Regions from separate parts of the Veillonella sp. HPA0037 genome, predicted to be linked through region 2. Evidence: a T-box and tRNA genes for the amino acid it is inferred to sense, from the RefSeq annotation. Region 2 holds a T-box; the other holds one or more tRNA genes.
The links. The T-box of region 2 lies ahead of cysS (cysteine--tRNA ligase). A T-box ahead of a tRNA ligase gene usually reads a tRNA of that ligase, here a tRNA-Cys.

Region 1: it encodes a tRNA-Cys, which carries the amino acid that the T-box ahead of cysS (cysteine--tRNA ligase) is inferred to sense. The anticodon was not compared.

The regions. Positions count from the first base shown of each region.
Region 1 is NZ_KE150483.1:232,989-248,197, reverse strand. It holds gene HMPREF1477_RS01160 (NAD(P)/FAD-dependent oxidoreductase) at 1-487, opposite strand, end outside; gene HMPREF1477_RS01155 (pseudouridine synthase) at 484-1,209, opposite strand; gene scpB (SMC-Scp complex subunit ScpB) at 1,223-1,807, opposite strand; gene HMPREF1477_RS01145 (ScpA family protein) at 1,809-2,555, opposite strand; gene HMPREF1477_RS01140 (phosphoethanolamine transferase) at 2,724-4,556, shown strand; gene HMPREF1477_RS01135 (DUF523 domain-containing protein) at 4,595-5,050, opposite strand; tRNA gene HMPREF1477_RS01130 (tRNA-Leu) at 5,119-5,207, opposite strand; tRNA gene HMPREF1477_RS01125 (tRNA-Cys) at 5,224-5,298, opposite strand; tRNA gene HMPREF1477_RS01120 (tRNA-Gly) at 5,311-5,385, opposite strand; tRNA gene HMPREF1477_RS01115 (tRNA-Phe) at 5,393-5,468, opposite strand; tRNA gene HMPREF1477_RS01110 (tRNA-Asp) at 5,474-5,549, opposite strand; gene HMPREF1477_RS01105 (MBL fold metallo-hydrolase) at 5,600-6,196, opposite strand; gene HMPREF1477_RS01100 (TrkH family potassium uptake protein) at 6,243-7,730, opposite strand; gene trkA (Trk system potassium transporter TrkA) at 7,738-9,078, opposite strand; gene HMPREF1477_RS01090 (S1 RNA-binding domain-containing protein) at 9,082-9,975, opposite strand; gene rsfS (ribosome silencing factor) at 9,979-10,341, opposite strand; gene HMPREF1477_RS01080 (LCP family protein) at 10,353-11,477, opposite strand; gene yqeK (bis(5'-nucleosyl)-tetraphosphatase (symmetrical) YqeK) at 11,479-12,051, opposite strand; gene nadD (nicotinate-nucleotide adenylyltransferase) at 12,058-12,672, opposite strand; gene HMPREF1477_RS01065 (glutamate-5-semialdehyde dehydrogenase) at 12,812-14,065, opposite strand; gene proB (glutamate 5-kinase) at 14,077-15,198, opposite strand.
Region 2 is NZ_KE150483.1:432,319-447,527, forward strand. It holds gene HMPREF1477_RS02030 (6-carboxyhexanoate--CoA ligase) at 1-93, opposite strand, end outside; gene HMPREF1477_RS02035 (hypothetical protein) at 93-584, opposite strand; gene HMPREF1477_RS02040 (glucosaminidase domain-containing protein) at 739-1,119, opposite strand; gene smpB (SsrA-binding protein SmpB) at 1,141-1,611, opposite strand; gene rnr (ribonuclease R) at 1,643-3,982, opposite strand; gene secG (preprotein translocase subunit SecG) at 4,053-4,289, opposite strand; gene sigH (RNA polymerase sporulation sigma factor SigH) at 4,295-4,963, opposite strand; gene HMPREF1477_RS02065 (NYN domain-containing protein) at 5,092-5,628, opposite strand; gene rlmB (23S rRNA (guanosine(2251)-2'-O)-methyltransferase RlmB) at 5,638-6,375, opposite strand; gene HMPREF1477_RS02075 (Mini-ribonuclease 3) at 6,368-6,853, opposite strand; gene cysS (cysteine--tRNA ligase) at 6,843-8,291, opposite strand; T-box leader at 8,341-8,546, opposite strand; gene HMPREF1477_RS02085 (IS481 family transposase) at 8,663-9,592, opposite strand; gene HMPREF1477_RS02090 (bile acid:sodium symporter family protein) at 9,857-10,810, opposite strand; gene gltX (glutamate--tRNA ligase) at 10,929-12,389, opposite strand; gene ispD (2-C-methyl-D-erythritol 4-phosphate cytidylyltransferase) at 12,392-13,564, opposite strand; gene HMPREF1477_RS02105 (PIN/TRAM domain-containing protein) at 13,557-14,705, opposite strand; gene radA (DNA repair protein RadA) at 14,776-15,209, opposite strand, start outside.

The DNA.
Region 1 (15,209 bases), 200 kb from region 2:
CTCCCGTAGCAATAACCACGGCATCAGCGTGATAGGTTTCTCTGTCTGTCACAACACCGGTGACAACACCATCATCAATCAAAAGTTTCTTAACTGGTTCCTCAAGATGAACATCTACACCATAGTGTTTCATAAGCTTCATAAAGGTATTTCGCACATCCAGCGCGGAATCTGAAGCTGGAAATACGCGGCCGCCTCGCTCTACCTTGGTTTCTAAACCAGCATCGTGTAATAACTGCAACAAATCTTCATTGGTAAAGCGCTCGTAAGCACCATATAAAAACTTACCATTGCCCGGTGTATTTTTAATAAAATCAGACATATCACAAGCATTCGTAATATTGCAGCGTCCTTTGCCGGTAATGCCCATCTTTTTACCAACATAATTCATTTTTTCGAGAAGCGTTACCTTTGCCCCTTCTCGACCAGCAATGACAGCAGCCATTAGCCCTGCTGCACCACCTCCGATTACTACGACGCGCTTCATTTAGAAGCTCCTAGCGCTTTAAGTGCACTTACTTCACGTTGTGTCAATTGACGAACACCACCGCGCTTAACACCACTTAATGTTAATCCACCATAAGCAATACGTTTTAAATTATGAATTCGGTAACCAAAATGTTCAAACATACGACGTACTTGTCGATTACGACCTTCATGAATAGTAATTTCTACTTCGTGAACCCCATTGTGGTCATCAAATCCTAAATCTACAAGTGTAGCAGGTGCTGTCACACCATCTTCAAGAGGCACACCATCGGCGATAACCTGTAAATCTGTATCATTTACACGCCCCTTAATACGAACTTCATATGTCTTTTCAACGCCTTTAGATGGATGTGTAAGATTCTGAGCTAGTTCTCCATCATTTGTTAAAAGCAATAAACCTTCCGTATGTAAATCAAGTCGTCCAATTGGATAGATACGGCGTTTTTCATTTTTAATATAATCCATTACAGTTTCTCGTCCTTGTGGGTCTATAACAGATGTAATAACACCTTTCGGTTTATTCATTAAATAATACACAGGTTTTTCCACGGCTAATAATTGTCCATCAACCATGACCTTATCTTTCATTGGATCAACCTTAACACCCAGTTCCGTCACTTTACGTCCATTGACACGTACCTTACCAGCCGCAATTAATTCTTCTGCCTTACGACGAGAAGCTACACCACAGCTGGCGATAAATTTTTGTAATCGTTCCATATTATATCCTTTTCTATATGTTCTCTGTTCCATCCTCATTAGGAGATTCTATTAAGCTTTCGTCTTTCACACTGTCTATTGATACACCTGACATATCAGACTCTGCAGTAACTAGCTCTTTGTGCAAATCATCAATGGAAGTAACACCTGTACTTCGCAGAAATTCATCAGTTGTGCCATACAGAATAGGGCGACCTACCGTATCCTTATGGCCCAACTCAGCAATTAATGAGCGAGACAATAATTGTTTAATTACCTTGTCGCTATTAACACCGCGTACCTCTTCAATTTCAGCTTTTGTAATTGGTTGTTTATATGCAATAACCGCTAGTGTTTCCATAGCTGCATTAGATAATTTATCCTCTTTTTTACGTATATGACCAATATACATAGCCGATTCTGGTGCACTTACCAGTTCCACACCAGCAGCAGAGATTCGCACGCGGATACCGCGTTTATGGGATTCTAAATCAGATGCTAAGTGATCTATCAATGTCAAGCTATCTTGTTTTGAAAGCTTAAATATATCTTGAATGACATCAATAGAAATAGGTTTAGCCGCAGAAAACAATACCGCTTCTAAATCTGATATGCCCATGCTACTCCTCCTCTACTTGTACATCCCGTTCACCAATGATAGGTGCGGTAAAAATAATATCATCATTTTCGTAAAACATGACTAATTCTTGTTGTTTTAAAAGTTCTAGCACAGCCATGAATATAGTTACCATACCACTTTTAGATTCTATAGCAACAAGTAGCTCACGAAACGCCAATCGTTCACCACGCCTTGCACGACTCGCTAAGGATACGATCATATCCTCTAAGCGATATGCATCTTTCTCAACAGTTACTTGACGAACCTGTTGTTCATCTTCAGATTCAACGGTCTTATGTAATACAGAATAGAATATATCATATAATTTAGATAGTTCTAAATTATAATAACTATCTAAACCTAATACACTCGTTTCCTCAGGGCGACTAAACACATTCGACTCAACCGATGCTTTTTCCATTAATAGCTGAGTAAAATCTTTTATCTTTTTAAACTCTACTAACTTAGCCACTAATTCATCTCGTGGATCTTCGCTTTCATCTGGTTCCGGTTCAACCTTAGGTAATAGCATACGGGACTTAATTTGTAATAATGTAGATGCCATTACAAGGAATTCACTACTATAATGGATATCAAAATGATTCCAATTATCTAGATATTCTAAATACTGGCTTGTGATTTCAACGATTGGGATATCCGTGATTTCAATTTTATGTTTTTCAATTAAATGTAAAAGTAAATCGAGAGGACCCTCGAATACATCCAATTTATAATTATAGTCCCCCATGAATCCCCATTCCTTACTGATACTACTTCATAACTATATAATTATATCCTAAATTAAAGATTTCTTCTACGTTCACCATATACAATTGTATTTTTTAGTATTCTTTGTTATCTTATAATGTGAAGAAAAATATATATTTGTTGTAAGCTCCTTTAGAAAGGATACATTATGTTATCATCAATGAAATCATTGATTCGAAATCCTATTTTGCGTTTTGGCATTATAGGCATAGTGCTCTACATTGCACTATTTTTTATTTATGAACCAGTTACATTAGGTCTAGATGTTGAGGATATTACAATCCTTGCGGTGCCGACCATGGTTGGAATGTTCTTATTCCAGTACTTTATGAGCTGTACCGTGTTTCATCGTGCATTTCTAGGCTATGGTCTGGTTGGTCTACTTTGGGGACTCACATTCCCTCTATTGTTTCATTGGTCCTATGTAAAGCCCCTCTACTTCTATGAGTTTGCCAATGATTTTTTATTTGGTTTACTCTTATTTATGGGCCTATCCGGCATTCAATATTTAGTAACACAAACGGGTCGGCTGCAGAAATTAACATCTGCTATACTGGCATTATTCTCATCGGTCCTTAGTCTCATCCCATTATTACAAATCGGTTATTATATGACCACTTGGCACTGCTTAACGCCAGCAAGTCTATTAGCAGTATATATGACAAATCCAGAAGAAGCCTTCGGATTCTTAAAGAATGCTGCTGGTATACCCGGTCTTATCGCCATCGTCATAGGCTTAATATTATGGACACTCTTCCTATATTGGTGCAACCTAGGAATGAAACGAGTTGTCGATTTTAACACAACTCGCCCTTTACGATTAGGCGTACTCATCGCATCCATGGTAGCATTTATCGTTTATGTACCATTCTTCTTATTTCCTCAAACATGCATCGTAGCCAATTGGACGGCTGCTGGTAATTATGTTAAAGAAATGCAACAATACAACGATAATCACCATCTTGTATTTGATTCATTCAATTTGGATACAAAGGATACGACACCTACTAAAACGCCTGGAACTATCATTCTCGTTATCGGTGAATCCAGTTCCCGTGATTATATGAAGGTCTATAATCCAAAATTCCAATACGATGACACACCTTGGCAAGAGGATATGCGCGATCACAATAAAGATTTTATCTTCTTTAATCATGCGTACTCTTCCTACGTACAAACGGTACCAACCTTAGAACGTGCCCTTTCAGAGCGCAATCAATATAACGACCGACCATTCTTAGATTCTGCTAATATTTTGGATGTAGCTAAAAAAGCAGGTTACACCACATCGTGGTTCAGTAACCAAGGCGTATTTGGCGAATACGATACAGCTATTTCCTTGATGGCCAAAACGGCGGATACCACAAAATGGGCTCATGAATCCTATGGTTTTTCCGATCTTTATGATGAATCTTTATTACCATTGTTAAAAACAGTTGATCCTAGCAAAAATAATTTTGTTGTAATTCATATTATGGGTAGCCACATTTATTACAATGATAGATATCCTCATGAATTTAGTAAATGGAAAAAAGGCCCTAATCCAGAAGGTATTGAGGCCTATGCAAATAGTCAACTCTACACAGATTGGTTGTTACAACAAATTTATACATATGGTAAGGATAATCTAAATCTTCAAGCCATGGTATATTTTTCTGATCATGGTGAAAGCGTAGATAAATCTCACAACCCAGATACATTTGATTTTGTGATGACACACATTCCATTCTGGATGTACTTATCACCTCAATATCGTGCTGCATACCCTCAAACAGTATCAGCTTTAGATAGCCATGAACATCAATATTTCACTAATGATTTATTGTACGATACATTAATTGGTCTCATGCATGCACCAAATAGTCGTTACGATAAAACAAGAGACTTTAGCAATAGCGCTTATCGATTTAATCTACATAATCTAACAACGCTATTAGGCGAACAACCATTAACTAATGACCCTGTAAATGCAGGACAATAAGATATCCTAATACAACAATAGCGACGATTGAATTTATATCAATCGTCGCTATTTTGCGTTATAAGGGCCGATACATTCTTTTCTGTATAAATCTGTATATCGTGTTGTAATAAGAGCTCTGATGTGACACCAACCCCATTTACGAGGGTTCTCGTAAATGTACCATCATATAGTTCACCATATCCACAACTAGGGCTCTTAGCCTTTAGTAAAGCACACCGACAATTGTTATCTACAGCAGTTACTAAAGCTAATGCTGCACCGCGTTTAAATTGTTCTGTCACATCGATACCATCTCTTGTTAGGACTCGATTACCTACGCGTTCTGCTGGACATCTAGGCGTTAACAGCCCTCCCAGTACCTCCGGACATACCGGAACAAGGTTATAGACGTTCTTAAGCTCTTCTAAGCATTCTATTCGATTATGGTCACCATCATAGCGACAACAAACACCGCAAAGGCATTCACTAATTAATAGATTCGGTTTACTCACGTTATATACCTACTCGTAAATACAATTAAAATTATATACAAAAAAAGACTAACCGAAGTTAGTCTTAATGGTGCCGAGGACCGGAATCGAACCGGTACGGTTATTTCTAACCGACGGATTTTAAGTCCGTTGCGTCTGCCTGTTCCGCCACCCCGGCATGGGTAACGATTTTGTGGAGGCGGCACCCAGAATCGAACTGGGGAATAAAGGTTTTGCAGACCTCTGCCTTACCGCTTGGCTATGCCGCCATATAAAGTTAGTGGAGCGGGAAACGAGATTCGAACTCGCGACCCCCGCCTTGGCAAGGCGGTGCTCTACCGCTGAGCTATTCCCGCATGTACATGGTGCCTCAGGACAGAATCGAACTGTCGACACACGGATTTTCAGTCCGTTGCTCTACCGACTGAGCTACCGAGGCATGAATGGCGACCCCGATCAGATTTGAACTGACGATCTTCGCCGTGACAGGGCGACATGTTAACCGCTACACCACGGGGCCGTATCCAAAGTACTTGCTTAGTATATCGGTTATCAGAGTTTTTGTCAACACTATATGTGTAAATTCTTGATGAAGTTTTTTTCATCTCCCAAAATAGTACTATCTTTATGTCCAGGTTCTACTAATAATGCATCATCTAGCTCCAGTATTTTACATAAGCTTTTATGTAAATCTTCAGCATCGCCATTATAATTATCGCTATTTCCAACATTTTGTTTAAAAATAGTATCACCTGTAAATAGATGGCCTTCTATTTCAAAACATACGGAACCTGCGCTATGCCCTGGTGTATGATACACCCGTATATGAAAAGGGTCAATAATTAGTATGCCTTCTTGCAAGGGAATACATTGAGTAAACATCTTTTTCTTATATACACTTGGGCGCCGGCGAATCAATTGTAATAATTCATGATCCCCCTCATGTAAATACGCAGGAATATTGTAGTACTCACAAATTTCATCGAGTGCCGAAACATGGTCACAATGACCATGAGTTAATAAAACGGCAAGCGGTGTAGAGTCCCCTACCATCTCAATTATATGCTTACTATGAAATCCTGGATCAATTATGAGAGATTGATTGTCTTCTTTTAATACATAGCAGTTTGCCTTATATAATCCTAATGGACGTTTTATTATTTCCATTATACAATCCCTTCCCCCATAATACATCCAGTATACATATAAGCTTCTACAAAATTCTATATCGTTTTGTAGTATCTTTTTTTATAAAATATCCTTCCCAGAACTGTGGATGAAGCATAACTAGAATCGTAAATAACTCCAAACGACCTAATAGCATATCCACAATAGCCACACCTTTTGCACCTAAAGGTAATAATGCAAAGGAATCAGTTGGGCCATAACTGCCAAATGCTAAACCTACATTACTTTGGAATGCAGTTACTATTTGTAGTGCATCACCTGTAGACAGACCAAAACATGTCATAAGAAATACGGATATAACATAAATCATTAAATATAGAAATATAAATTGTTGCGTCATACGCACCCACTTTTCTGGCAATGGTTTTCCATTGATTCGTACCACTTGAACCATATCAGGGTGTATGGCTTTTCTCAAATATATGATACTACTTTTAATTAGTATAATAAGACGGATAATCTTAACGCCACCAGTTGTAGATCCACTACAGCCACCAAAAAAGCTGGATATAAATAACATCATTTGAGCCGCAGCAGGCCATAAATCGTAATCAGATACGGCAAAACCACTACCCGTTTGTATTGATACTAAGGTAAAGGCTGAATCTTGAAAAGCTTGTCCTATATCCATAGAATTAGATTGAAAATATAAGGATATAAAGGTAATAAGAATACCAATAGCTAATACCAGCCAATACATACGCGTTTCAAAATCAGAGAATAACGCTGAGAATCCTTTTTGAACTACATTATAATATACGGCAAAATTACCGCCTGCAATGACCATAAACAGTATAAATACAACACATATATATGTATTTTGACTATATAAAAAAGTACCTGCAGTAGTCGGCGTCAATCCACCAGTAGCAATAATAGAAAAAGCATAATTCAACGCATCAAAAGGATCTATACCACCTAAGCAGAGCATTATAAAACAGATGATTGTAAATATTACGTACAATGTCCATAATTTCGATGCTATAGATTGAATCCGTGGTAACACTACACCTGGTTTTGGCACAGATGCCTCAGCATTGAAAAAATGCGCAGCATCAGCACCAAGATTACGTAAGAATGATAGAATCAACACAATGATTCCCATACCGCCAATCCAATGCATTAATCCACGCCACAGTATGAAAGACTTTGGTATGCTATCAACATCAGAAATAACTGTAGCACCAGTAGCGGTAATACCTGACATAGATTCAAACAGCGCGTCCATCGGGTTGACTAATACACCAGATATAATAAAGGGAATAGCCCCCAATAACATTGTTAAAATCCATGTTGAGCTAACCACTAAGAAGCCATCTCTCAAGCTAAAGGTTTTACTCTTATTTCCACCAAGTACTAGTAGACCACCGAGCAGTATGGATAATATAGCTGTAATACAAAAGGACCAATATGCAGTTTCAAATAGAATACTATATATAAATGGTATAACAAGAAAAGCTCCAAAAATATAGAGTAATTTGCCTACCAAGGACATGACAATCTGTATGCGCATATAACCCCTACGTTAAATAATTCAATAATTTAGTAACAGATTCAGGCAATGAGAATAGTACAATATGATCCCCCACTAATAGCTCTGTATTCCCCCGTGGAACAATCGCTTCATCACCGCGGAGTATAACACCAACTAAGGCTTTACCAGGTAGCCGAATATCTTTTAGTTGTTTACCTGCTACGGGAGATTGTTCTGTAATAAGAATCTCTATAGATTCAGCCTTGCCACCTTCAAAAGTAGATATGGAGACAACACCTTCTCCACTTCGAACAAATCGTAATATTTGTCCTGCAGTCATTAGACGTGGTGAAAATACAATATCTATACCGACTTGTTCCATAAGCATAATATATTCAGGACGTCCCACACGAACAACGGTTTTAGGTATGCCCATATGTTTCCCTACTAAAGCAACTAAAAGATTTAATTTATCATCATCTGTTAAAACAATAATAACATCGTTATCGGCCACTTCTTCGGCTTCTAGTAGATCAAAATCCGTACCATCCCCATTGATGACAATAGCTTTATCCACTTGTGCAGCCAAGGCTTCACAACGCTCAATATCCTTCTCAATAACCTTAACAGTAAATCCTGCTTTTTCCAATAAGATAGCTAGATTACGACCTAATAAACCAGCGCCTACAATAACAGCCCGTTTATGGAAAGTTGCATGATTAGAAAACCATTCTTGTTCTACTTCATTAATACCATCTTTTAAACCTAAAAAGAAAACACTGTCATTAGGTAATAATATGCTTTCACCATGAGGTATAATCATTTCACCTAATCGTAAAATGCCAACCAATAACACACCTTCTGGAAAAGTTAACTCTTTTAAAGGTTTATTTACGAGCGGGAATGTACTATTAATTTTAAATTCCATTAAACGTACAGCGCCTTGACCAAATTCTTCTACGTCCAAAGCGGATGGTGTTTCAATAATATGAAGTAATTCTTGCGCCGTAACCATTTCTGGATTAATGAATAAATCAACACCTAATCGTTCTTTCATATGATCGTCCATATGATCAACGATATTGGTATCCCTCACACGTGCTACAGTAGATGGAACACCTGCTATTTTAGCTACCGCACAAGATAACATATTAACTTCATCTGAATCGGTAACTGAGATAAACATCCCCACATCAGATAAGTCAATTTCATTCAACAACTGAATATCGCTACCATTACCGCATACTAAACTAACATCCAACGTATTTTCTAAATTATGGATACGTTCCTGAGAACGGTCTATAAGATATACGTCATGATCATCTTGCACCAGTCTTTCACACAAGGAATACCCAACCTTACCAGCGCCTACTACAATAATCTTCATAGTTTAGACCTCTTGTGAATTTGGGGTCCATTGTTTACCAGTTTCTGTCAACAATGTCCAACCATCTTCTTGTACTACAAGGCGGGATTTCATTAAATGACCTAACGCTCGTTTAAAAGCAGCCTTGCTGATGTTAAATTTATCCTTAATCAACATGGCTGATGATTCATCACTATAAGGCATTTTACCGCCTCGTTGTAATAGGTATTCCATAATAATCTGACCATCAGAGATTAACGCTTTTTCTTTGATTGGACGCATAGAAACATTAATACGACCATCTTCACGTTTGAACGTAACACGAGCCTCTACCATTTCTCCAACATTTAATTTGCGTGTCATTTCTGATCGATGCAAAAAAGCAATCCATCGCTCAGGAGTAATAAAAAAGGCTCCATCACTAGTCAAATTGTAAATAGCACCACTTACTTGTTGTCCTACAACAGCATCGGTAGCAGCTTTAGAGGCGCGTCTCATCTCATCATCAACGTCCATAGAAACGGCCATACGACCAGATTTATCGGTATATAATTTTACCCATACCTTTTCCCCTACTTGAGGTCTGCCACGCATTTCAGCATGAGGCATAAAAATCCCCCGTTCAGTACCAACCTCAACGAAACAACCAAAATTGGTTACATTAATAACCTCAACATAACCAATTTGACCGACCTTCATAGCAGGCAATCGCATGGAGGCAGTCAAACGTCCCTTAGGGTCACGATATAGAAATACCTCTACATCATCACCTATAGCAACTGGTGAAGTTTGTTGATCCTTATGGAGCAAAATATCATCATTTGTATTTCCCGTTTGACCATCAAGGAAAGCGCCATGATCACTAGTGCGTAGAACACGCAGTGTAGCAATGGTATTTTCCAATAATTCGCTAGCCATAGATTATTCTCCTTCAAAAGGAACACGTCCAGCATCGTTCCATAAGGCTTCTAGTCCATAAAATTCACGAATTTCATCGTTACCAAACACGTGACAAATAATATCACCAAAGTCCAATAATACCCATTCACCTTCGCGATATCCTTCACGATGGAGGACCGTCATACCTTGTTCTGCTGCTATATCCTCAATTTCATCTGCAATACTTTGAGATTGTTTAATATTATTGGCGCTTACAATCATAAAATAATCGCCTAACATAGAAACACCTTCCAAATCAAGTATTTCAATATCATGACCTTTCTTATCATAAGCCGCTTGTGCAAGTGCTAATACATGTTGTTTAATTTCTTCTTTTTGTTTCATTGTATCTCCTATTATTCTTTCTTTTCTGGTTCCGAACCTGGTTCTGATGGTTTTACACGTGTACTTTGTTCTGATTCTACTGCAACAGGCGCCTTTTTAGTTTCAGGTGTAGAAACAAATTGACTTAAATCTTCAGGTGCCAATGTTCCCATCGTTATTCCCACTAAACGTTGAGCTTCAGTTGGATTAACATGCCAATACACAATATCATTAATTTTTTCTTTTTCACCAGGCAAAATATAAAAATGAATATGGTCTTTATCCATTTGACCGATAGAACGCATTAATTTAATAGCATCCCATGTAGATATATTACTTTCATAATGACTCCATAAACGCCATATATGCCAAGCTTTTGTTATAAACCAAGTATCTTGTTCCCGATCAACCCATAATTTCAAGAACCGTTCTTGTCGTTGAACGCGTCCAAAATTATCATTATTTTCGTCTGTGTAGCGTAAATATGCTAATGCATTATCACTGTCTAAATTTTGATAGCCTCTGCGTAAATCTATATCTTTACTACCAGTTTCAGCATCAACATGTTCCATATTCTTTTCTACGTAAAACTGTTGACTACCTAAAACATCACTTGTTTTTTTGAAAGCTGCCTCATCAACGACAACATAGTAAGGTATGCTGATATGGAATATATCCTCTACAACGGCTTTCGTTAGTTCAATATTACCTTCTGCATACATTTGATTTAACATAGATGCAGATTTTTGATCTCTACTTTCAATTTTACTATTGCTAGGAATACCAATTATATCCATCGTATTAGTATTCATATTAATAGACATGAGGAATAATGAGTCAGCTTGACTCGGATTATTTTTATCTCGCCCTACAATTAATACATATACCGGCTTGTCCAATGCTTTCTGTTCTACATTAACCGTATCAGTATGCTTAGGTTCACTGGATTCTTCAATCTCACTTGCAGTATCAGTTTGTGTTACTCGATGATATACATAGCTGATTCCACTATACATACCCCAACCGATGCCACAAATAACAGTAAGTGCTAACACGAATGCGATGATTAGACGGCCCCATTGGAGCTTATTTTTTTTCATCTGACGTTCTCGACGTCTTCTACGACGACGAGCTCGCGCTTTTTCACGTTCATCCATTCTAGGCACCTCCTTTTTTCATATGCTGTATAAGATCATTACGGCTAATAATAGTAAGAGGATAAATAGTATCATCACTATCTATTAAATGTCGAATGGTCATATCAAATCCACACAATACTCCGGCATCAAGAGACTGTTCTGCAGCTGCACGAATATCGTTTACGCCAGGAAAATTACGATTAGGCTCAATATAATCAGCTAAAAATATAACTTTATCCAATTTTGACATGCCCACTTTTCCAGTTGTATGAACACGTATTGCTTCTAATACTTCTCGATTAGTAATACCATAATGAGTATTCGCTAACACCATACCTGCTAAACCATGTAATAAAGCACCGCTATGTAACATATCAACATCACAGTCCAAATCGGCAACTAAATCTTGCATTTCTAATAATGGTAATTCTTTAGCACAGTCATGTAACATCGCTGCTAACCGAGCGTCTTCTACATTAGCCCCATATTTTTTAGCTAAATAAATCGCTGACTCTACAACACCTAAGGTGTGTATAAAACGCTTTTTACTTAATTTATTAGATAAGTCGGTTTCAATTTGTTGTATATCCACCTTTAATTATTCCTTCCGATAAATATCATATTTTTCAATATATTGAACTACACATTTTGGTAACATATATCTGACCGTCAAGCCATGACGCAGTCGGTCTCGTAAATAAGTAGCAGATAATTTCATTTCTGGTACATTCATTAAATGAATTCTATTCTTAGCTTTGGGACCTAATAACTCTAATGTTGTATCAACAACCTGAGATCCATCAGGCCTCATAGCACCAATAAAATGACAATGCTCTAATAATTCATCAATAAATTTCCAATTAGGTAAGTCTCGTATTGTATCTGTACCAGCAATAAAGTAAAAAGAAACAGAATCTCCATATATTTTTTTGAAATGATGAATAGTATCAATTGTATAGGAAGGCCCTTCACGACGCATTTCCACATCGGATATTTCAAAATACGGGTTATCTGCTACCGCCGCAGCCGTCATGGCATAACGATGCTTAGCATCAATAACATCATTATGTTTATGAGGAGGTATTCTTGCAGGAACAAATATAACCTTTTCTAAATGAAAGCTTTCCCTTGCCACCTCTGCAATCATTAGATGTCCTAAGTGGATAGGGTTAAAAGTTCCGCCTATAATACCAATCCGCCGGTTCTCTACCATATATAAGTCACACCCTTTATGACTATAATACAAATCAAGATAAATAATGCTAATGCTTTTACATACGATACCCACTCATAACGACCTTTTGGAGTCTGAATATAACGATAATAGGCTCGTATCAAATAATATAAACGCATCACGAACGAATTTGTCCTGTACCAAATACAAAATATTTATAGGATGTTAATGCTTGTAATCCCATTGGTCCACGAGCATGGAGTTTTTGTGTACTAATGCCAATTTCAGCACCAAATCCAAATTCAAAACCATCTGTGAAACGTGTAGACGCGTTATGATATACAGTAGAACAATCGATAAGATTCATAAAATGCTGAGCGGTTTTCATATTATCTGTTACAATCGCTTCAGAATGATGTGTCGTATATTGATTAATATGTGAAATAGCCTCATCCACAGATGATACGATAGCTACATTTAAATCAAGATCATTATATTCTGTACTAAATGAGTGCTCATCAACAGCAATACCCTTAACAATCTGTAATACATCTGGTGTACCGTGAATCGTTACATGATGGGTCTCTAATTTAGAGTCTAATGCCAACAGAAATTTGGGAGCAATAGATTTATGAACCAATAGGGTCTCCATAGAATTACATACAGATGGACGTTGTACCTTTGCATTCACAGCAATATCAACAGCCATGTCAATGTTAGCTTCAGCATCAACATAGGTATGACAGACACCGCTTCCCGTCTCTATAACGGGTATCATACTATCACGTACAACCCGTTGTATTAGTCCTGCACCGCCACGTGGAATCACTACATCTATATAACGGCGTTGTTGTAGCAATACACTTACAGCTTCACGATCTAATACTTCTACTAACTGGATAGCTGCTCTTGGTAAATCATTGGCTTCTAATACATCTTGCATAATGGATACGATGACGCGATTTGTACGGTATGCTTCCTTACCACCGCGCAGAATAGTGGCATTAGCGGTTTTAAAGCATAAGGCGCCAGCATCAACAGTTACATTAGGACGCGCTTCAAAAATGATACCTATAACACCAAATGGTACGGCACGCTTTTCAATGTGAAGTCCATTAGGCCTATTAATAGTTTCAAGGATGGTTCCTACCGGTGATGGTAATAGACTAACTTGACGAACACCTTCTGCCATTTGATTAATGCGCTCTTTAGATAGTAGTAATCTATCCAACATCGTATCAGGCACCACGTCTCGAGCCGAATCCATATCCATGTGATTGGCGGTTAAAATTTGTTCACTGTGTTGAACTAACGCATCGGCTATAGCACATAATACCTCATTGATGCGTTTCTCTGGTAATTGCTGTAAAACAATAGATGCTGCTCGTGCAGATTCACCCATTTCTTTAAATATACTTTCATATGAATTCATACTGCACCTCATCAATGAATAATTACTAAATTATTTCTGTGAACAACCTCATCATATGTTGTATCAATTTCTAATACACGAGCTATATCTTGCGTATTGTGACCTTTAATCTTAAGTAAATCCGTAGAACTATAATTCACTAATCCTCTAGCGATTTCTTTTCCCTTAGCAATAATTGATACTGTATCACCAGGTTCAAAAGACCCATCCACTTCAATAATACCAGCTGGTAAAATACTAGCTCCATGATTTAATACGGCTTTCGTACATCCTTCATCTATAGTAATGCTTCCACTTAAGCGTTTCCCATAAGCTACCCAATGATGCTTTTGAGAAACACCTTGATCATTAGCGACAAATAATGTACCTATATTCTCACCTTTACATACTTTACGTAAAGAATTATCCGATTCACCACTGGCAATAATCATATGTATACCTGAATTAGTCGCCATATGGGCAGCCTTAATTTTTGTATACATTCCACCAGTACCCATACTTGAACCTGCACCGCCAGCGATTTCATAAGTTTCATCTGTAATTACAGAAACTTCGTGGATTAAAGTAGCTGTAGAATCCGTAGCTGGATTAGCCGTATATAAACCATCAATATCAGATAAAATAATAAGCACATCAGCTTCTACAATCCCTGCTACAGTAGCCGATAATGTATCATTATCGCCTATTTTGTATTCTTCAATAGCTACTACATCATTTTCATTAATGATTGGAATAACATGTAATTGTAATAACGCATGTAATGTATTTCGTAGGTTCAAATAGCTATGACGAGAAGTGCTATCCTCCTTCGTCAATAATATTTGAGCAACCGTTCTACCGTACTCTCGAAACATGCGTTCATACATATGAATGAGTACACCTTGTCCTACCGCTGCGGATGCTTGACGTAACACAAGATCTCTTGGTTTTTCTTTAAATCCTAACGGCGCAAGGCCTGCACCCGTAGCCCCCGAGGAAACAAGAATAACCTCTTTCCCTTGGTTGGCAAGATCTGATAATTGACGGACTAAATGTTCTATCCGTTCTAAATTTAAATGACCATTTGGGTAACATAATGTACTGCTCCCCACTTTTACAACAATGCGTTTAGCATTCTTAATGGCATCTCTCATACAATCATCTC
Region 2 (15,209 bases):
GACAATGCGTTCAGCCCCAGATATATGGCGCCCCCCTTCTTCATGAGGCCCCCCTTCTGCTCCACGCATACGAATACTATATAGCCCCATCATTACACAACCCTTCGAGGTGCACTATGTGTGGCAGCGGATACAACCTTTTTAAATACGGCAGTCATGATAGGCGCTACAATAGCGGTAAAAATCATACCTGGTACAGCCAGCATAACCATAGCGAGAGCACCTTTACCTACATAGACGGATAATGTTAATCGAGCCACTGTAGATGCAATAGGACCACTTAGGATTACACCAAGCATATGATTTTTGCAAATCCATAATAAGAAACCAACAACCAATCTAAACTGCATAGCAATAGCAACACTTAGAAAATTTTGCGTTCCCAATGCCAATCCGATAAGGCTGGATAAACAACCGCTGATGATATACTTTTTAAATCCAAAGGCCGCGCAAATTGCCACTGCTAGTGGAGCCGATAACTGGAACTCAATCCCCGGCACGAGATTAGGAATCTTGATGGCTCCTAAGATTGTAATCATAGCTGTTAGAATACCGATTTCTGTGATTTGACGAATTTGACTCATAGTATTCACCTCTTCATATACTTACATTGTCAACTAAATAAATCACACTTTGTTTACATTATAAAAAAATATGTGATATTTATCAACTTATATTTTGTATTAAGTTAACAATATGCATAAAAATAAGGGACTGTAACACAGTCCCTTAACATATTTAGAAATTGATTGTATTAAATACTTGTAATACAGAGCCATAATAGGAATTAAAATCTGCTGTAAAGTATCCGCCATTATACAAGGCATTGATATACGAATACAAAGATGTAGCATTTGTCATGCCATCTTCTCTATAGTATGTCAAGTAATTGCCAAAATAGTTGGCAAAATCAATAAAATCCGTAAAATGTCTCCAGCTGCCATCTGATGCTGTAACACCACCTAGATTATGATGTGTTGCTTGTAGTTGAGATGTAAACCCACCTGTTTCAATATACCATTGAGTATATATAAATTTAGGATCTACATGTACTCCGTTTTCAGCTGCTTTTTGAGCTGATATTTTTGCCAAACTATAAAAGTATTGATTAACTTCCACTAAACATCCTCCTATTATATATCAGTATTTTTGTTGTTCCTTTAAACGCTTAGCAATGTCACGTTTTGCATCCCGTTCTGCCATATCTTGGCGTTTATCGTACAATTTTTTGCCTGTTACAAGACCAACCGTTACCTTCACATAGCCACGGCTAAAATGAAAGTTCAACGGAATCAAGGAGAATCCCTTTTCTTTCACTTGTTGGAATAATTTTTTTATTTCCGATTTATGCATCAATAGTTTACGTGTTCGCTCAGGCTCATGATTAAAGCGATTGCCCTGTTCATAAGGACTGATATGAACACCGTAGAGAAGCATTTCGCCCTTATCAATGCGGATAAAGCTATCCTTAAGATTTAATTTACCTTGGCGAATTGATTTAATCTCTGTTCCCGTCAATGCGATGCCCGCTTCATAGGTTTCATGAATATTAAAATCATGACGTGCCTTACGGTTATCTGCAATTAATGATGGAGCATCTTTCTTTGCCATAGTCACCTCACAATAGGTATTAATATTTTTATTATCGTTTACGTTTCTTTACTTTTTTCTTAGACGCCTTATGGTCTTTGCGTCCCTTTTTATGCTTTGTAACACTAGATAAGCCAGAATATCGTTCTCTTCGTTTAGAAGACTTGCTATGTCCCTTGCCTTTTCGTTTGGATTGTTTAGAGATACCAGAACGACCAAACGGTTTCTTTTCTCTTACCCCTACATAACCTTCGGAATTCTTCATCATTTCTTGAATTCTCATAAGATTATCCACTTCGCCAAGTACGAAATCGATTTGACGTTTTTCTACATCAGCTTTCACCAATGTCACCGTTACCGTATCACCTAAATGATAGATTTGACCCGTGCGCTTGCCAACTAATAGGAAATGTTCTTCATCGTAAAAATAGTAATCATCAGTCATCATATTCATATGAACAAGACCATCGATACCATTATCTAACTCTACAAACATACCAAAGGATGTGATGCTAGATATTTTACCCTCAAAGACTTCGCCAATAAATGGAACCATATATTGGGTTTTCTTTAAATCGACTGTGTCGCGCTCAGCAGCTACAGCCACTTGTTCACGTTCTGAAGAATGGACAGCAGCACGTTCTAAAAATTCTGTTTTAGTATCGCGGTTTGCATATCCATCAGGCCATCCCATATCAGCTTTTAATAAGCGATGTACCATGAGATCTGGATATCGTCTAATAGGCGATGTAAAGTGTGTGTAGCATTTCGATGCCAACCCAAAATGACCTGCATTATCGATGCTATATTTAGCTTGTTGCATGGAACGCAATGTCATGATTTGAGCCACTTGTTCAATATCCGTTCCCTTAACAGCATCTAAAATATGTTGGAACACGCGTGGTTCCAATTCATCAAGATGTAATCGAATATCTTGACCTAAATAATTGAGTACCTTTTGATACATACTCATCTTTTCTTCGCTCGGTGTTTCATGGATACGATATACACTCATACGGTTTGTATTCTTGAGATGAGTAGCTACCGTTTCGTTTGCAATAAGCATACACTCTTCAATAAGACGTTCTGCTAATGTCCGGTCGCGACGTACGATGCGCAATGGTATGCCTTCTGTATCTAAAAGCACCTTATATTCAGGGAAATCAAAATCCAGTGCACCACGACGACGGCGCATATCATTTAAAGTTTTTGCGATGTCAGATAAATTGTGAATCATCGGCATAAGAGGTGCCAAGTCATCAGGAATAATATCTTCGGTTAATGCTTTATAAATCTCTTTATAACTGCAACGGCGATTCACATGGATGATAGATGGTTGAATCCGATAGTTAACAACCTTGCCTTGTGTATCAATTTCCATCATACATGTCATGGCATACCGATCTTCGCCAGCGTTTAAACTACAGATACCATTGGATAGTACCTCTGGTAACATGGGGATAACTCTGTCGACTAGATAGACAGATGTACCGCGTTTATAGGCTTCTCTATCGATAGCCTTTTGCGACACTACATAATGGCTTACATCGGCAATATGTACACCTAGTTCATAGGTACCATTATCAAGTTTACGACCACTCACAGCATCATCAAGGTCCTTTGCATCTTCACCATCGATGGTAACCATTGGCACGTCGCGTAAATCCCAACGTTTAGGATCATCTGTAATGGTCGTATTAATATGTTGACTCGCTTTCACAACATCTTCTGGAAAAGAAAATGGCAAGTCATAATTAGCCATAATACAGTTAATATCAAGACCTACGTCACCTTTGTAGCCTAATACTTCTGTAATGACACCTTCTGGTTTCTTATCGCCTTCTGGCCATTTGATAATTTTTACAAGCACCTTAGCACCACTACGAGCATCTAAGGTATTATGTAAGTCAACGTAAATATCTGTTCCCAATCGTTCATCATCAGGGATGACAAATCCAAAGGAATGCTGTCTATCATAGGTACCTACAACAGTTTCATTAGCTCGTTCTATGACTTCAGTTATAACACCTTCTCGTTTATGGCGTGAATCACGAGATGTGATAATACGTACCCGAACCTTATCATTATGCATAGCAGTGCCCTTATTTTGTTCTGCTATATACACATCCTCTTCATCAGGAGCAGTAATAACAAATCCAAAGGATTTTCTATATCCCTTGTAAATTCCTTCAATAAATTCTGTATCATTATTATAGGCATATACATCTTTTCGTATAAAGCTTAAACGCCCCTCTTTTAATAGTTCTCTAGCAGCATCCATAAAGGCATCCAATTCACGGCCGCCCTTAATATGACAATCCATAGCAGCATCATCGATATGATACGTATGGGGATAAATAGATTTATAAAACGCTAACACTTTTTCTTTCATATAAACACCTCCTTTGCATAGTATTCATATATGCTGAAAAAAAGAAAAGCCTGCTAGGCAGGCTTTCAAATTAGAATTGGTTAATCATTGCCCCTAGAACTAAGCTCAACACAGCAAAGATAATACCTAAAATGATTGTACAGCGAGATAAGAACCCATCTAAGCCGCGTTCTTTACCGCCGAATGTAGAATCTGCCGCACCAGAAACGGCACCGCCCATACCAGAACTCTTACTAGTTTGAGCAATTACAACAACAATCAATAAAATGGACACAATGATTTCTAAAACCATCAAAAAATTTGTCACAATAGTCATCCTTCCTGTGTAGGAACATCTAATACACGATGTTCCAAAAACTTCTCTAATTTACGTTTAACCCTTTGTAAAGCATTATCAATCGACTTGATGCTACGATCAGTACCTTTTGCCATCTCCTGATATGATTTACCATCTAAATAGCCTTCTAACACTTGCCACTCTAAATCACTTAAAATATGTCCTATGTTTTTTTCTATATCATCTAGCTCTTCTTGGCTAATAATGAGGTCCTCTGGATTTGTACTTCGTGCTGATGAAAGCATTTCTAACAAGGTCCGTTCAGACTCTTCTGTATACACAGGTTTATTTAAAGAAATATAAGAATTGAGTGGTGCGTGCTTTTGACGCGTCGCAGATTTTATGGCCGTAATAATTTGCCGTGTAATACATAGTTCTGCAAAGGCCCGAAAAGAGGCTAATTTATCATGTCTAAAATCACGAGTAGCCTTATACAAGCCAATCATGCCTTCTTGAATGATATCATCTCGATCGGCACCTACAAGAAAATAGGTACGCGCCTTAGCGCGCACAAAATTTTTATATTTATTGACTATATAGTCGATTGCAAACTCATTTTGCTCTTGTTGAGCTATGACCACAACTTGCTCATCAGTCATTTCTTTGAAATTGTAATCGGACTGTTGCATATGAAAATTGTTCATAGGTCCTCCATACAATCACATATTGTAGAAATACCAATATATGTTATTATACTTGAATTATATATGTTCTGCAATATTTATGAAATAGAATGTACTTCATACTACTACAGCAGGTCTATCTGTTGTGCTTACTTTGTACCTCTCCGTATAGCTTCTAATTTTTTAGCCACATCGGGATCTAAGTGGTCATATACCTCATTTCTCCTGAGTACCATTTGGTCACGATGATGTTTATGTGTATATTGCAAGCGTTCCTCTTGCTTGGCAAGACGCATATCATTTTGCAATTCTCTTGCTGGAATCCGAAGTCCACCAGAACCTAATATTTGATTTTGTTCAGCCCCGTCAGAAGTAACGACGTATACATTAGTATACTTACCTTGACGCAAGAATACTTCTCGTTCAATAAAAGAATCTGCTGTTTCACCATCATCGGTATATACTTCTATAAACCCTTTAGTGATTTCTTCGATACTCGCTATCGACTTAGTATATTTACTATCAAACACGAGTATAACCTCATAGCCTTTAAATTTACCATAGTTTAAAAGCTGATTACGTAATTCCATTCGAGCGTGTTCCAAGGATTCATTAGCCAGTTTTTTTAAACTTTGCCATGCGAAGATGACATTATACCCATCGACGATTAAAATATCCTTTAACATGTAGCACCTCTATTTTACCTTCATAGTCCGTTGTCGAACTGCTTCATACATGAGAATAGCAGCTGCTACAGATGCATTTAAAGAATTTAAATTACCATACATAGGGATAGTAACTAGGAAATCACAAGCTTCTTTTACGACACGACTAATCCCCTTACCTTCATTTCCAATAACAAGGACGGTAGGTATAGTTAAATCGGCTTCATACAAGGTACGGTCACCTTCCATATGAGCACCAAGAACCCAAAATCCTTGCTTTTGAAGCTGTTTAATCGTTTGTGTAACATTGCCAACTTGAACAAGGGGAATTTGTTCCACTGCCCCAGCAGATGTTTTGGCAACCGTTGCGTTAATTGGTGCATTATGACGTTTGGGAATTAAAACCGCAGTAGCTCCCACACATTCAGCGGTCCGGATAATAGCCCCCATATTATGAGGATCCTCTACACCATCCGTTAAGATAAGCAATGGATTCTCATGATTCGACTCTTGCAGTACTTCTCCAAGGTCTTTGAATTCTACAGCATTAACAAATGCAATAACACCTTGATGAGGTACATCCGTTTCATATCGATTCATCTGTTTAACAGGTGTGGGACGAACCTCTATCCCCTTGGATTTCGCTAGACCCACGATATCAGATAAACCCGTTTTAATTTTATCGTCACTCACTAAAATGCGTTGTATAGAACGGCCTGCTTTTAATGCTTCCTTTACGGCATTTCTGCCTACAATATAATTATCCATGTGAAAGTCCTCTTAATGTAATAGAATAGGCCTCTTTCATCAATTCATTAAGTCGGTCCTGCTGACCTGTTTCATATAGGAAACCAAGGACTGCTTCAAAGGCGGTACTATTTCGATATTCTCGTACAGAACTACTCTTAGGTACATTGACATTACTATTTCTGGCTCGTCTAGCAATAATTTGTTCATTCTCTGTAAGCACTGATTCTAATTGATCCAATACTTTTGACTGAGATTTTGCACAAATAAATTCGGTTACCAATGTATGTAGAACCTGAACCTTTGAAATACTCATTTCTACAACACGTTGTCTAATGTACATAGAATACACAGCATCACCAATATAGGCCAACATAACAGCATCTGAAGCTAATACTTCAGATGCTGGTTTAGATACAAAAGAATGGTCCTCCATATCTAAGAGTATTAATTTTTTTATAGCTTCTTGTTTCAGAAATTGAAATTGCTTAAATTTCACGCTTTTTCCACCGTGCTCCTGTAGGGGAATCTTCAATAGTAATACCAATTTCAGCTAATCGATCGCGAATACAATCCGCAAGCGCCCATTGTTTTTGCTCACGGCATGCTTGACGAACAGATAGAATAACATCCATCAATTGTTCGTATTCTGCTGCGTCAGCACCAGTATTACCTTCCCAAGCTTTTTCTAATACGCCAATAACCTCTGTCATAAATTTGAAGATACGTTTTACCTCTGCGATAGCATCTTGGCAAACAACGCCTTCTCTACCTGTTACAACTTGATAGTAAATATTAATTTCCTTAGCAAGACCAAACATACTAGATGTAGCTAATGCAGTGTTAAAATCATCGCTCATAGCGGCTTCGAATTCTTCTTCATATTCTTTAGCTTTTTCTAATAAACGTTGAGCATCGTCACAAGGGCCAGCTTCACATTTTTCAAGATATAAAAGATTTTCGATAGCAGTACCTAATCGTTCCAAAGATTTATTTGCTTCTTCTAAGCGTTCATCGGAGAAATCCAATGGGCTACGATAATGTGTGCTAAGTAAGAAGTAACGTAAAGCATCTGGACTATATTGTTCCAAAATATCTTTCACCAAGAAGAAATTGTTCAAGGATTTAGACATTTTTTCGGAATTAATCGTAATGAATCCATTATGCAACCAGTATTTTACAGAAGGATGATGACCAGAACAGCCTTCAGATTGAGCAATTTCATTCTCATGATGAGGGAAAATCAAATCACTACCACCACCATGGAAATCAAATTCTTCGCCTAAATATTTTTGGCTCATAGCGGAACATTCAATATGCCAACCTGGACGACCGTTGCCCCAAGGACTTTCCCAGAATGGTTCACCTGGCTTGGCAGCTTTCCAAAGTGCAAAGTCCATAGGGTTCTTTTTACGACCATCTACTTCAATACGAGCGCCTGCTTCCATATCATCTAATGTACGACCAGACAATTCACCATAATGATCAAATTTTTCTACGCTAAAATACACATCGCCATCTAGCTCATAAGCATAACCCTTATCGATAAGAGTCTCAATCATCTTAAGGATATCAGGGATATGAGTAGATACGCGTGGGTATACATCGGCACGTTCTACGCCGAGTGCATCCATTACTTCAAAATAGCTATCGATATAACGATTAGCAATTACGTCCCATGCCACGCCTTCACCATTAGATGTATTAATAATCTTGTCGTCTACATCAGTGAAGTTTTGTACATACGTTACTTTATATCCTACATGTTTCATGTAGCGACGAATTACATCCCACGTTACAAAAGGACGAGCATTACCAATATGAGGATGATTATATGGTGTCACACCACAAACATACATCTTTGCTTCACCTGGTGTTACAGGCGTAAATACCTCTTTTTGGCGCGTCATTGTATTATAAACTGTAATTTCTCTCATCGATACTGATGCCTCCATATTCGAAAAATAAAAAAGAACCCTCATCTCATACAGAGACGATGGTCCGCGGTTCCACTCTGTTAGGCACCAATGTGGTACCCACTCATCGCATAACGGCGCGTCACCGGACAAACCTACCTATAATCGGAATGTCAGCTCATGAATGCATTTCGTCTACCTATCCTTAAACCCTCCCACCATCGGTTCTCGCTAAAAAGTTAGTTGTAGAGTACTTCTTTCAATCTTAGCTTTTAATGTATACCTTTATTAAGATATAAAATAATTTTACCAATAATGCTATATAATGTCAATAATTACAAGAAAAACCTCCATCTTCAAATCTAGAGTAATCAAACATTTGTGACAAATACTTATGCCTTTTGATTCATAAAGTACTCTGTTATAACTTGGTTTGGTGATTTAAAGTTTAAGACTTTTTGTGCAATGTTATTATATCTATTAGCATATCGACTATGTGCTTTTAGAAAACTCTCCATACTATTAAACTTACGAGAATAAAATCTTTCACTATCAATTCGATGACTGCGCTCTACCTTTCCATTCTGCCACGGAGAAAATGGTCTTGTCGTTTTATGCTCTATTCCTAATCTTTTTAATACAATATCAAATAAACACTCTCGATCTTTTACTCCATAGTTTGTAAATTCACGACCATTATCTGTTTGTATTGTATGAATAGGAAATCCCATTTTGGCTTCTAAATTTAATAAGAAGCGACTTGTATTAGTAACACTTTTTTCATCTATAATTTTTAGAATTCTCTTTCTAGAAAACTCATCAATAGCTGTAAGTTGATAGTAAGATTTTCCTTGTGTTGAAAAGGCTAAACTCTCGCGAGGTACGTATTTTATATCAATCTGAACCTTTTCTCCTGGATATGTTATTATATCCGGTTTCCACTTGCTTTTAGGAACAGATTTAACAACCTTTTTCTCTTTAATATGACACCTGATTTGTCGGCACATAGAGCCATATGAGCGTTTATAACCACGCTTTTTTGCCTCAACATATACTTGAGACAGCCCTTCATGTTTAAACTTAGAATGCATACGCTTGATAAGTGCTAGTTCTTCCTCAGTGTGTTGATTAGGATGAGAATGTGGTTTACGACTATACAATCGAAGTGAATCAATAGTCCCGTCGAAACGCTTCACCCAACGTTGTACTTGTTGTCTACTAGTATGATAGCGACGTGCAGCTTCAGCATTATTTCCATACTTTATAGCATATTCACATACTCGTTTACGAAATCTTAATTCTTCAGTTATAATAGAATGCATGAGAAGGAACTCCTTTTGTTGTAATGTTTGGATTAAGCAACTTCATTATAACAGAGTTCCTTCTCATTTTTTATTCACTTGTCACAAATGTATTATACTCTTACATACAAGAAAAACCTCCATCTTCAAAACCATTGAATATGCCCCTTTATCAAGGGAATTAAACATATTAAGGATTATGAAAATGGAGGTTTAACTGTATATTTTATTGAAATATATTATCAATTATAAGTTATTAGAACGATTTACTTAATAAGTTAATGACTAAGCTTGTTCTAACTTCTCTTTATCATCATGTTTGCGGCAAATACCGGCAAAAATAGAGCCTGTAAAATTATGAATAATCGAGAAAACAGCACCAGCTACCGCTGCTTGAGGTGTGAAATGTTTCATCGCTAGTGAAACGGATAATGCAGAGTTTTGCATAGCCACTTCAATTTGCATAGCACGACGAGATGATACATCGATGTTAAGAATTTTACAAATAAAGAATGTAACAACATAACCACTCAAGTTTTGTACTAAACAAGCTACAAAGATGATGAGACCTGTTTCAGCAATTTGTTTTTGGTTGACCGCTGTTACGGCTGCCAAGATAAGTAATACTGCAATAGCTGCTATGGTAGGACATACAGATTTAACAGGTTCAATTTTAGATCCAATAAAGTAATTCAATACAATACCTAAAATGATTGGAACCAATACGATTTTAACGATGGATATAAACATTGGCATAAATTGAATTTCAATGGATGATGTAGCACCTGCGTACAATACTACGAATAATGGTGTTAAAATTGGAGCCAACAAGGTAGATACAGTTGTAGCAGATACGGACAATGGCACATTGCCATTAGCGAGGAATGTCATTACATTAGAAGCCGTACCACCTGGACATGCACCTAACAAGATAAAACCAATCCCGATTTCCGGTGGAAAGTTAAAGATAAGAGCTACTAAAAAGCCTGCTAAAGGCATCCATAAAAATTGAATGACAGATACGAGGATAACCTTCATTGGCTGTTTGAATACATCAAGGAATACTTGTGCTGTTAACGTTAAACCCATGGCAAACATAACAAATTGTAACATATATGCCACATATGGCGTCATCCATGCAAAAAATGTCGGTAGCATATAAGCTAATACGGCCATCAATAAAACTATCCAAGATAGATAGCTATTGAAGAGATGGTTAATAGATCGAATTAAACTCATCAAAACACTCACTTTCATAAAAATCAAAATAAAATACGCCGATAATTATAGCAAATCTGTACATTATATACAACAAAGGCCCTCACACCATTGGTATGAGAGCCTTTCAATAGTTCTATTATTTAGTTAAAGCACCTACATTGTCTAAATGATGTAAGCATTTTTCTTTACCAAGCAATGTAACAATATTGTTTAAGTCAGGACCATGCATTTGACCAGTCAAGGCAACACGCAATGGCATGAATACAAATTTACCTTTCAAAGCAGTTTCTTTCATAACAGCCTTGATAGCCTTTTTAACGGCTTCTGGTGTAACTTCGTCCATGTCTGCTAATTTTTCTTTGAAAGCATTCAATACAGTTGGCGCAGATTCCTCGTTAAGCACTGCCTTTAACTCTTCTTCATGACCTTCTTCGAGGAATACTGTTTCCCCCATGAACATGCCTACATGATCTTTAATTTGAGCACCAAAGCTAATATGATCACGGAATGTAGAACAAAGTAATGTTAACCAATCAATATCAGATTGATTCAAGCTATCTGGAGCTAAACCAACTTCTTTTAAATGTGGCAAGCAAAGGCGGAATAATTCTTCATCGCTCAAGTTTTTCATGTAATGGAAATTGATGTGGTTTAATTTATCGATATCAAATACAGCTGGGTTCTTAGCAACGCGATCCATAGAGAAGGCTTGAATCAATTCATCTTGTGTAAAGAATTCTTCTTCACCTTCTGGAGCCCAACCAAGAAGTGCCAAGAAGTTTACTAATGCTTCTGGCAAGTAGCCCAATTGCTTGTATTGATCAACAGATGTAGCACCATGACGTTTAGACATCTTCTTATAATCTTTGCCAAGAATCAAGGAGATATGACCAAATGTAGGAATTTCCCAACCAAGTGCTTCATAAATAGCCATTTGACGAGGTGTGTTGGATAAATGTTCTTCCGCACGAATAACATGAGTGATTTTCATCATGTGGTCATCCATTACAACGGCAAAGTTATATACAGGAATGCCATCGGATTTTACGATTACAAAGTCACCTACACCATTGGACTCGAAAGATACATGACCACGAACCATATCGTCGAATGCATAGGTTTTATTCAAAGGTACGCGAAGACGGATAGTTGGTTTTCTACCTTCTGCACGATATTTTTCTTTTTCTTCTTCTGTAAGATGGCAGCAATGACCATTATACTTAGGGGTTTCACCGCGTTCCATTTGCGCCTGACGTACTTCATCAAGTTCTTCAGCTGTACAGAAGCATTCATAAGCTTTATCTTCATCAAGTAAGCGTTGTGTTACTTCTTTGTATAAATCAAGACGTTCTGTTTGACGATAAGGGCCATTTTCACCACCTACGTCGATGCCTTCATCCCAATTCATACCGAGCCATTGCAAAGATGCTTTAATATTTTCTTCACTTTCACGAGTAGAACGAGATAAATCTGTATCCTCAATACGAAGTACAAACGTACCTTTTTCCTTACGTGCTAATAGCCAGTTAAACAAAGCGGATCGAGCACCGCCAATATGAAATGGACCTGTTGGACTTGGTGCAAAACGTACCTTCATAATTAAACCTCTCCTTCATATACGGAAACTACTGCCTGTGCTGCAATGCCTTCACGGCGCCCAATGGCACCAAGCATTTCATTGGTAGTAGCCTTAATACTAATGCGATCTAATGGAATTTCTAAAACAGATTGTAAATTAGCCTTCATCGTATCGATGTGTGGCTTTAATTTTGGCGTTTCAGAAATAACCATAATATCTATATTATAGGCTTCTAAGCCTCTTTCTTTCAACAAGGAATTCACATGTTTTAATAAAATCATGCTAGAAATCCCTTTATATGCATCATCTTCTGGTGGAAAATAATAGCCGATATCCTTTAAACCAGCAGCACCAAGCAAGGCATCCATCAACGCATGAATCAACACATCTGCATCAGAATGACCATCAGGGCCAACAGGTGATTCAATATGAACACCGCCCAAGATACAAGGTCTTCCTTCCTTTAATTGATGAATATCATAGCCAAAACCTACGCGCATACGTTGCTCCTTGATTCCTAAATATCGTTTAGCCACCGCAATATCATTCGGTGTGGTAACCTTGATGTTTTCGTAATCGCCATCTAAAATATACACATCTTTGCCGATATACTCAACTAAGGATACATCATCCGTCCCTAAATAAGCATCTTGCTTAGCCGTTTCTTGAGCCTCTTTGAATATATCTTTTTGGAAACCTTGTGGCGTTTGAATGTTCATCAACTCATTGCGATTCAATGTTTCTAAGACCTGTCCATCAATATCAACACGCTTAATCGTATCTATAGATGGTACACCTATAGTCACAGCACCATGAGTTTCTGCCCCTTCAATGACACGTTCAAATAACTCTGGCTTTGCTAAAGGTCTAGCTCCATCGTGAACGAGTACAATATCTATATCATCGCCAACCGCTTGTAAACCTGCATACACAGAATTTTGACGCTCTTTGCCTCCTGTAACAATTTCAATTGATTTTGAAAGCCCTAATGACGCAATATGTTGCTCCATATAGGATGCTTCGCCATCAGCAACGACGAGAATGACTTCACTAACTGCTTTCACTTGATTAATATGGCTCAATGTCCATTGAATAATCGATTTTTGACCGAGTTTAATGAAAATCTTATTCTCATCATGACCCATTCGGCGTCCCGCGCCAGCAGCTAATACAATACAGCTAACTTTACTCATGCTTACCTCCATCTACACGCGCAAAAATCATACGACCTGCACTTGTTTGCAAAATGGATGTAACCATAACCTCAACCTCTTGACCTACATATGGACGACCATCTTCTACGACAATCATAGTCCCATCATCTAAGTAGGCAACGCCTTGTTGAATCTCTTTACCTTCCTTCATCACTTGTACGCGAATCCATTCGCCTGCAATGAGGGCCGGTTTTAATACATTGGCTAATTCGTTTAAATTTAAAACCTTAATACCTTGTACACGAGCTACCTTATTGAGATTAAAATCATTTGTCATGAGCTTCCATTGTTTCTCTAAGGCTAATCGCATCAATTTAGAATCAACTTCGTGTAAATCATCATAGTCATCTTCTACGATTTCAATAGGTACCAGTTTTGCATCCTGCATTTCTTTCAAAATATCTAACCCACGACGACCACGATTTCGTTTCATCGCATCTGCGGAGTCGGAAATAATTTGTAACTCATTTAAAACAAAGACAGGAACAACCAATGGGCCATCAATAAACCCAGTAGCGCACAGCTCCTTAATACGCCCATCAATAATAACAGAAGTATCTAATAACTTTGCAGTTGAATTAGAGTCACTGGACTTGTGAGATCCAAACATGTTGAAGCCTCTACTTTTTTTAGTCCCCGCCTCACTGCGTTTCCATTGCTTCAAATAGTTAAGATACATTTCAGGTCCCTTACGGGCCATCAAACGTACACCACTATAACCGAAAATGGCACTTAAAATGATTGAAATATAGGGGCCAATAATAGGAACCTGATTGAATGCTGCACCAATTAAATTAGCAATAATAAGACCAAATAATAAACCGATGGTACCTGCAATCAATTCTTGGTTAGGAATATGTGTTAATACCCGTTCCAATTGTCTAGCAATGACTAAACCTTGTTTTAAAATAAAGGACGAAATAAAATAACCTATTAAAATACCAATAATCGTACCTATTACAATAACTGAAATACGTGCCACAGTGAGCGACATATCACCAAAGCTTGCAAATTGAGATACTAAATAAGGATCAATAATAGGGGCTAAATTGTCCATACCTACGTATGCTGCTGTACCAATGAGGATAGCAATCACATACCGTAAAATGCCATAAATCATGGCATCACCTCCTTTAAATACCATAGAGTTTATACTCTATGAATTAGCCTTCTATGAACTATAACATGTATTAAGAAAATGCGAGTTGCATCGCTTGTGCAATGGACTTAACGCCCCGGATTTGAATGGACTTATCATCATGCTTAATTTGCTTATAATTCCCTTCTGGGATAATAAACTTTGTAAAGCCCAATTTCTTAGCTTCATTAATCCGTTGTTCTATGCGTGGAATGCTACGAACATTACCAGTCAATCCAACCTCGCCAAGAATCACCATGTCATGAGGCACTACGCGATTTTTTAAATTAGATACAATGGCAACAGCCATCGATAAATCACAAGCCGGTTCATTAACCTTTAACCCACCAATTACATTGACATAGACATCCTTATTGCCCAGCGTAAAGCCACACCGTTTTTCCAATACTGCTAGTAGCACAATTAGACGATTCAAATCATAGCCAATAGCCGTACGTCTTGGCATTCCAAATGCTGTTGTAGCTA